DNA from 2 places in the Paenibacillus sp. GYB004 genome. Region 1 is predicted to be linked to the other one. Evidence: a T-box and tRNA genes for the amino acid it is inferred to sense, from the RefSeq annotation. Region 1 holds a T-box; the other holds one or more tRNA genes.
The links. The T-box of region 1 lies ahead of metG (methionine--tRNA ligase). A T-box ahead of a tRNA ligase gene usually reads a tRNA of that ligase, here a tRNA-Met.
Positions count from the first base shown of each region.

Region 2: it encodes a tRNA-Met, which carries the amino acid that the T-box ahead of metG (methionine--tRNA ligase) is inferred to sense. The anticodon was not compared.

Region 1 covers NZ_JARBDB010000047.1:361,255-365,364, forward strand. Annotated here, with positions in the region: gene PV433_RS20240 (ROK family protein) at 1-402, shown strand, start outside; T-box leader at 725-996, shown strand; gene metG (methionine--tRNA ligase) at 1,044-2,678, shown strand; gene PV433_RS20250 (DUF3895 domain-containing protein) at 2,745-3,725, shown strand; gene PV433_RS20255 (Dabb family protein) at 3,805-4,098, shown strand.
Region 2 covers NZ_JARBDB010000017.1:195,567-199,676, reverse strand. Annotated here, with positions in the region: gene PV433_RS10120 (glycoside hydrolase family 2 protein) at 101-1,897, shown strand; tRNA gene PV433_RS10115 (tRNA-Asp) at 2,196-2,272, opposite strand; tRNA gene PV433_RS10110 (tRNA-Met) at 2,288-2,361, opposite strand; gene PV433_RS10105 (hypothetical protein) at 3,315-3,668, opposite strand; gene PV433_RS10100 (hypothetical protein) at 3,868-3,993, opposite strand.

The sequences.
Region 1 (4,110 bases):
CAATATGCATCCGGAACGGGAATTGCCGCGCGGATGCGCCGAAGGCTTTCGGAGCAAGGCGTCCCGGATGAGACGATCACGGCAAGAGATGTAATGGCCCTCTGGCAGGCAGGCGACGGGATCGCTACGGAAATCATGGATGAAACGTTTGCCGCTTTGGGAACGGCGCTGGCCTCGCTAATTCATCTGTTCAACCCGGAGGTTGTCATTATTGGAGGCGGTGTTGCGGAGGCGGGAGAGAGGTTCATCAACCGCGTTCGCGAAGAGGTTCACAGGAGGACGATGCGATCGTTTTTGGAGAGGCTGCGTATTGAACCGGCTTACCAGGGGAATTTAAGCGGAATGATCGGCGCGGCTCTGCAAGTGTGGGAGTACGATATTTGCGGTCATCGGAAAATGTAATCATTAGGCAACCTTAGTCCGAAATTCAACTGGAAAGCCGAAAACCTCCTTAACGGAACGTTGGAGTAGAGGATAGAAATAACGGACATGTTGCATGAAGATTTTGCTGCCGCTTTTGAACCGCACGGTATCACAGTCGCCTACGACGGGATGATTTTGCACATTTGATTGGATTCGTGCGAATCGCTCATTTCCGAACTGCAGAATGCGGTGCGGCGCTATCCGGATTAAGGAGTTTTTTCGTTAACGGGGAAACCCCGTGATTGAATAGAGTTGACAGTAGCCGAATCTTTCCGTATAATCCCAATAAATTGAATATTCAAACAAAGCTATGAAGAGAAAGAGTACCTGACGAACGTCTTATACAGAGAGCTCCGGTTGCTGAGAAGGAGCAAAGAATACGTCCGGGAATATGGTCTCAGAGCTGCGCATCGAAGCCTTGACGGGCCGTAGGCTGCGCCGGGTCCCGCACCCGTTACCGTGCTAGGGTATACACGCCTGTTGTAAACGGATGCGTCGTACCTGAAGAGGTTTATGCCGCGAGGCATTAATAAAATTGGGTGGTAACGCGTGAGTCCAACTCTCGTCCCTTTGGGGATGAGAGTTTTTTGTCGTTTTTACACAAAAAGGAGGTAGTTAGGATGGCAAATGTATTTATCGGCGGCGCATGGCCTTATGCCAACGGTTCGCTGCACCTCGGCCGGCTGGCGAGCTTGTTACCCGGGGATGTGCTGGCAAGGTATTACCGGGCAAAAGGGGAGCGGGTGCTCTATGTGTCGGGAAGCGACTGCCACGGCACGCCGGTCGCCGTGCAAGCGAATCAGGAAGGCGTCACTCCAGACCGGATCGCGGACCGGTATCACCGGGAATTTCTCGATTGCTTCGAGCGGCTCGGCTTTACGTACGATCTCTACACCCGAACCGACGATCGCTTTCATCATCAGGTCGTCCAGGAGCTGTTCCTGAAGCTGCTGGAGAACGGACATCTGTACAAAAAGACCGTGTCGCAGACGTATTGCGAGACCGACGAAAGGTTTCTGCCGGACCGCTACGTGGAGGGGGAATGTCCGGTATGCGGGCAGCGTGCGCGGGGCGATCAATGCGAAGCGTGCTCCACGATTCTCGATCCTGCCGATCTGATCGGCAAAACGTGCAAATTGTGCGGAAATCCGCCGATTGAGAGGGAGACCGAGCATTACTATCTCGCTCTTTCCCGGTTCCAGGAAGCGCTGGCCCGCTATGCGGAACGTGCTCAAGGCTGGAAGGACAACGCAGTGCAGCTGACGCAGCGTTACTTGAAGGAAGGGCTGCTCGACCGGGCGGTGACCCGGGATCTCGACTGGGGCGTCGACGTGCCGCTGGACGGGTTCGAGGGGAAGAAAATTTATGTATGGATCGAAGCGGTATGCGGTTATTTGTCGGCGAGCAGGCAGTGGGCGGCCGAGACAGGCGGCGATTGGGAATCGTTCTGGGCGGACGACGGGGAAGAGATTACCGCCTATTACGTCCACGGCAAAGACAACGTGCCGTTCCATACGATTATCTGGCCAGCGCTGCTGCTCGGAGCCGGCGGGCTTCATCTGCCCGATCGGATCGTTTCCTGCGAATATATGACCCTTGAAGGGAAAAAGTTTTCGACCAGCCGCGGCTGGGCCGTCTGGGTTCCTTACTTGCTGAGCCGCTATCACCCGGACTCCATCCGGTACTTCCTCCTTGCCAACGGGCCGGAGAAGCGCGATTCGGATTTTTCGTGGAGAGAGTTTATCCACAGCCATAACGGCGAGCTGCTGGGCGCTTTCGGCAATTTCGTCAACCGGACGCTTGCTTTCATAGCGAAATTGATGGAGGGGACCGTGCCTGCAGGCCAAGTTCCGGCAGACTGGTCCGGCCGGATCGGGTCGTTATACCGGGAGGCCGGGGAGCGGATCGGCAGCGGGAACCTGAAAGAAGCTCTGGAAATCATATTCGCAACCGTCCGCGCCGCCAACAAATATTATGATGAGCGAAAGCCTTGGGCCGAGTGGAAAGAAAACAGGTCCGGCTGTAACGATACGATATTCACCTGCGTCTTTATCATTGCGAATTTGGCAAACGTCCTGCAGCCTTTTTTACCTTTCTCGTGCGACCGGATTCGAACGTTTCTGTCGCTGGAGCCGCCGAGCTGGGAACCGGTGACCTCTCCGGCCGGCCGGACGATAGGCGATCTCGGTCATTTGTTCGAGCGGATCGAGCCCGGGCGGATCGAGGAGGAGACGCTGCGTTTGGGTGGCTTGTAAAAAAAACGTCGAAAACCGACCGGCGGATCAAGTACAATAGAAACTGGACGCAGGGAGGGATTGCGGATGATTTTATCCGTTCAGGACAGAGAAATGTTATTGGCGGAATTAAATGCGGAGCAGCGGCATTATTTGTCGGAGCAGATGGTCCGAAGCCGCCGTACCGTATTTGCCAATGAGATGGCCAGGGAGAAAGGGTATCATATCCCCGAGCACGCGGACCCGGAAACGATCGAAGTGCTGCTGGACGATTGGCTGTATACCGGCTATATCGATGCGGGAGCCGTCACTCCGGACTTGCGCTGCGAATGCGGGAGGCCCTTGAGATACCAGCATCATGTAACCCATAAGGTCACGGGCGAAGAGAAAAAGTTCGGGATCGAGCATCTGAAGGAGCATCTCGGCATCGACGCTTCCATCGTGACGGCTATTAAGCAGGGCTTCGATGCGATCGACTATGAGCTGGATGAGATCCTAATCAAGATCCGAAGCGGCTGGAAGCCCGAACCGGAATTGCTGGCCAACCCGCCGGCTTCGCTTCCCGAAGAGATCCGGATGCATCAGAAGCTTGGGCTGCCTTTACTGGAAAGACACATCCGGAAACTTCGCCAGTTGCGGTCCGAAGGACTGAAGCCGAAAATATTGCCGCCGCTGCCGCAAGCGACGCCTCCTTCCGGGACCGGCGTGTCCCGCCGGGAAGTGAAGGAGAAAGAGAAGGTCGACGATCTGTTCAGCTGGTTCGAGGAGACGGAGGAAGAGCCGGAGCAGCCCGGGCAGCAGGCGGAGCCGGTATCCGCAGCTTCCGCCATTTCGGTGCAGAGCTTGCCGCCCTATCTGCAGCAGAAGGTGGAGAGCTATGTCCGGGACGACGTGCGAAGCGCGCGGGTTATCTGCGAGCTGCTGATCCGGGAGCACGGAGCCAGCGAGGCGAGATTCGCGACAGGGAAACCGATGATTTATTTGCCCGTCTGCCTGTATATCGAACGGGTATTCCCTGACGCCAAAATAGAACGACTGTACCAGGACGACCGCTGTTATACCGTGTAAAACCAAGGAGCGGGGTTGGTTTAACAGACGAACAAATGGTATATTGGAATATAGCTGAATCAGGAAGGAGGACCCTCTCATGATCGATCATATCGTCTTAGTCAAATTCGGAGAATCAACCTCCCGGGAGCAGCTGGAAGAAGTCGTAACCCGGTTCAAGGCGCTGCAGGGGAAGATGCCGGGAATTGCCGATATCCAGGCCGGCATCAGCTTCACCGGCAAACATCAGGGCTACCAGCTGGCGCTAACCGTGCGCTTCGAAAATCGTGCCGCTCTCGAAAACTACGGGCCTCATCCGCTGCATCAGGAAGTGGCGGCCTATATCCGTGAAATTGGCAGAGTGGACAGCATCGTAGTCGACATCGAGATTTGATTGTGCCGGATC
Region 2 (4,110 bases), on a different contig from region 1:
ACGGATCGATTGCAGACTGGAGCGTGCTCCCTTCTGCACCGTTTACCTCAATTTTAATTGTTTTACTACATATATTATTAATATTAAGGAGAGATGAACGATGAACCAGCATCCGGCCATTCCCCGTCCGGAATATCCCCGCCCTCAGTTTGAACGCAGCGACTGGCTGAATTTGAACGGCCAATGGGAATTTGACTACGACGACCGTGACGAAGGTGTGCGGGAGAAGTGGTACGCCGGCGCGGCCCAGCCGCTGACCCGAACGATTACTGTTCCTTACTGCTTCCAGAGCAAGCTTAGCGGTATTGGCGATCCCGATATCCACGATATCGTATGGTACCGGCGTACGTTCAAGCTCCCGGATTCCTTTGCCGGCAAGCGGGTGAACCTTCATTTCGGCGCTGTCGACTATGAGGCCCAGGTATGGGTGAACGGTCAGCTCGCAGCTGTACACAGCGGGGGCCATACGCCGTTTCAAGCGGATATTACCGATTACGTTACAAGCTCCGGGAGCAACGTTGTCGTCGTACGCGCGCAGGACTACAGCCGCGACGTCTCGCTTCCCCGAGGCAAGCAGTATTGGAAGGACCGCTCGGAAGGGATCTTTTACACGCGCACGACGGGCATCTGGCAGACGGTATGGCTGGAGGCGGTTGCTCCCGCCCACCTGAGACAGGTCCGTATGACACCGGATATCGACCATCATCGCATTCATCTGCAGTTCGATCTCTCTCATCCTTATACGGCCGGAGATCCGGTGCTGAGTTCGCTTGCGGTACGGACGATCATTTCCTTTAAAGGGGAGCTTGTCGCAGAGGATCTGTTCAGCATGCGCCGCGAAGCGGAGTCCCGCAGCATCGTTCTGACCGATAAGTACGGCCACGATTCCGGCCGCTGGTGGAGTCCGCAAAATCCGCAGCTGTACGACGTCACCTTCGAGCTGATCCAGGACGGGCAGTCTGTAGATGTGGTTAAAAGTTATTTCGGCATGCGCAAAATCTCGATCGATAACGGCAAGCTGCTGCTCAACAACCGTCCCTGCTTCATGAAGCTGGTGCTCGACCAAGGGTATTTCCCGGACGGTCTGCTGACCGCGCCGACGGACGAGGCGCTCCGTTATGATGTGGAGGCGACCAAAGCAATGGGCTTTAACGGCGCGCGCAAGCATCAGAAGGTGGAAGATCCCCGCTACTTGTATTGGTGCGACAAGCTCGGTCTGCTCGTTTGGGGCGAGATGGCCAATTCGTACATGTATTCGGAAACGTATGTACAGCGCATGACCGCCGAATGGACGGAAGCCGTGGAGCGGGATTACAACCATCCTTGCGTCGTCGCCTGGGTGCCTCTCAACGAAAGCTGGGGTGTCCCGGACATCGCCCACGACAACCAGCAGCAGATGCATGCCAAGGCGATGTATTATTTGACCAAGTCGCTGGACGTCACCCGGCCTGTCGTATCCAATGACGGCTGGGAGCACGCCACCACCGACCTGTGCACCATCCATGACTATGAATGGAGACGCGAGGTGCTTGCCGAACGGTACAGCTCAGCGGACAAAGCGGTCTTGGCCGTTCCGGCCGGGCGGACGATTTTCGCCGGCGGTTTCGCCTACGGAGGCGAGCCGATTCTGGTTACCGAATTCGGCGGGATCGCCTTTAAAAAGGCGGACGAGGACGGCTGGGGATATTCTGGCGCCAAAGACGAAGCCGATTTCGCCCGCAGGCTGGCCGACGTCGTTCATCCGCTGCTGCAAAGCCCGGTCGTACAAGGCTACTGTTACACGCAGCTGACGGACGTCGAACAGGAGAAAAACGGCCTGCTCACCTACGACCGCAAACCGAAGCTCCCGCTGGACGTCATCCGGCAGATTAATCAAGGGAAGCTGCCGGAGCTGTAAAAGCGGGCTAGATTCCGTAAAAGTAGTACTGGTACAAACGTCAAAGGCAGTCCCTGCCCTTCGATCGAAGGAGGACTGCCTTTTCATCGGAACAAAATGTTAAAGGAAAGCACGCCTCAACAAAAAAGCCCCATAAATGCAAAAAAATCGCACATTCGCGATTGTAGTCTACTATTTAAATAAAATGGCGGAGCTGACGGGATTCTCGTTACTCCGTAACGAGACTGCGAAGCTTATACTACCGAAGTAACGCTTCGACGAACCTAAAGGTTCTCATCCGTACTGTAAGTAATACAAATGGCGGAGCTGACGGGATTCGAACCCGCGGTCTCCTGCGTGACAGGCAGGCATGTTAGGCCACTACACCACAGCTCCACTATGTAAATCAAATTGCGGGGGCAGGATTTGAACCTGCGGCCTTCGGGTTATGAGCCCGACGAGCTACCGGGCTGCTCCACCCCGCGTCGTTATAATTCGGATCTCGTCCGCCGCAGCAACAGCTGCGTTCCGTTTGATCACTTTTCATACTATACTATGATTGCACGCGTAATGCAAGGCCTTTTCCCGTAATCCCGCAAACACAGAATGCTCTGAATTGTCCGACACCGATTAGAAGCCCCTGCATAACAACCAAATGTGGCAGCTTGCGGTCGACCAATCGTATTCATGCAGCATATCCGCAATACCCCGTTGTTGGGAGATGTCTCGCACCGCAGCCGTCCTTTCGCTGTCCTCGTATGCTATAATTAGCGATAGAATAGGGTAACCCGCTTACCGTCTAACCAGACGCCGATTCTCCGCCTGACCGTTTCCCGGCAGCCGAATCCCAATTGTAGCGTGGAAGGGAGCTGACCATGTGAGTATTTCGTTTATGTTGCTGATCGCCGGAGGTTTGTTCCTCCTTCTCGTCGCCGCCCTTGTGATTATCTTGCTATTGAAGAAATAATTCTTGTAAAAGAAGCCCCCGAGTCGCCTAAGTCGAGGAGTACAGGTCTGCCTGATTTGCTCTTTCTACCCGGCCAGCAAATTAGAGCTAAAATCGCTCTTATTACACCTCAAATGGCCGTCCGCACCGGAATAGGTGACGATAGAGGCTCTTATATCGCTGGAAAACTGCGATTCCGGGTAAATGTTCGATTATAAGAGCTGGAAACCGCTCCTATTCCTCCACAAACCGCTGCCTGCGCCGAAGTAAGATATACTAAACGGGGGACCTAAGTAGTAACCTACTCTTATCCGCAAAACCACGGTGGACCAATCCGAAAGCTGGACCCTTTCCGGTTCAGCCCTTACTCTTGGCTAGCGGCAGGCGCTCTCCAGTCCCCGTTCCGGACTTTCGCCGTATAGATGACGCCCAGGCCGGGCGCACCGAAACGAACATCCCCGGAACCAAAACGGTCCGGGGGATGTTCACAGCTTAAGCCCATCGGATCGCGGCAACCGGAGCACCGGCGGCAACATTCCCCGCAAGCGCCGCCGATATCGTCACCGCATTGCCGGCAATCGCCGAAATGGTAGTCCACTGCGTCGTCCGGTCGTCCAGGCAAACGGCGAGCACGTCGCCGACACTCATGCCGGACACATCGGTCACCGGCAGCACGTCAGCTCCCGAGCTTTGCGCGGTCGATACGGCCGCATCCGTTCGGCCTGCGCATATCCACAAGCCGGTTCCGTCGCTTTTCGCAACGGTCAGCCCCGGATAGACCAACCCTCTGACCGGTTTGGCCGCTTGCACCAGAGGGCGGTGCTGCCTTCTGCCTATATCGTCCACGGACCAACCGGCGGCATTCGTCCTGACATACGCTTTCAGCCTTGCATATTATTTTTACAACAAGTTCAAGAGAAAGTATGGGGTAACGCCGAATCAGTTCCGCAAATCTTATTCAGGTGCTTTCGCAGAAGCGCTGCGGTAACATGCGAAAAGAAAAGAACGCCCTTCGATTGAACCCGGGCGTTCCTCGTGCACATATTCATACAATGGCGAATGCGACTACCCTCTCGGCCAGCCTCGCGTTAGCAAGCTCGCCCATGCGCAAATGCAGGAAAATCGCCCGCTTAAACAACTGCGCTTCCGTCGCGCCCTTTAACGGCCTCATTATGTACATTTCCGGGTAGCGATCCAATTGCAATTTTGCGTTATTCGTTATACGTATCCGCTATCAGGGTTACAAGTAATCGAGAGCAGTTATAGTTTCCCGTCGCACTCCCAAGGT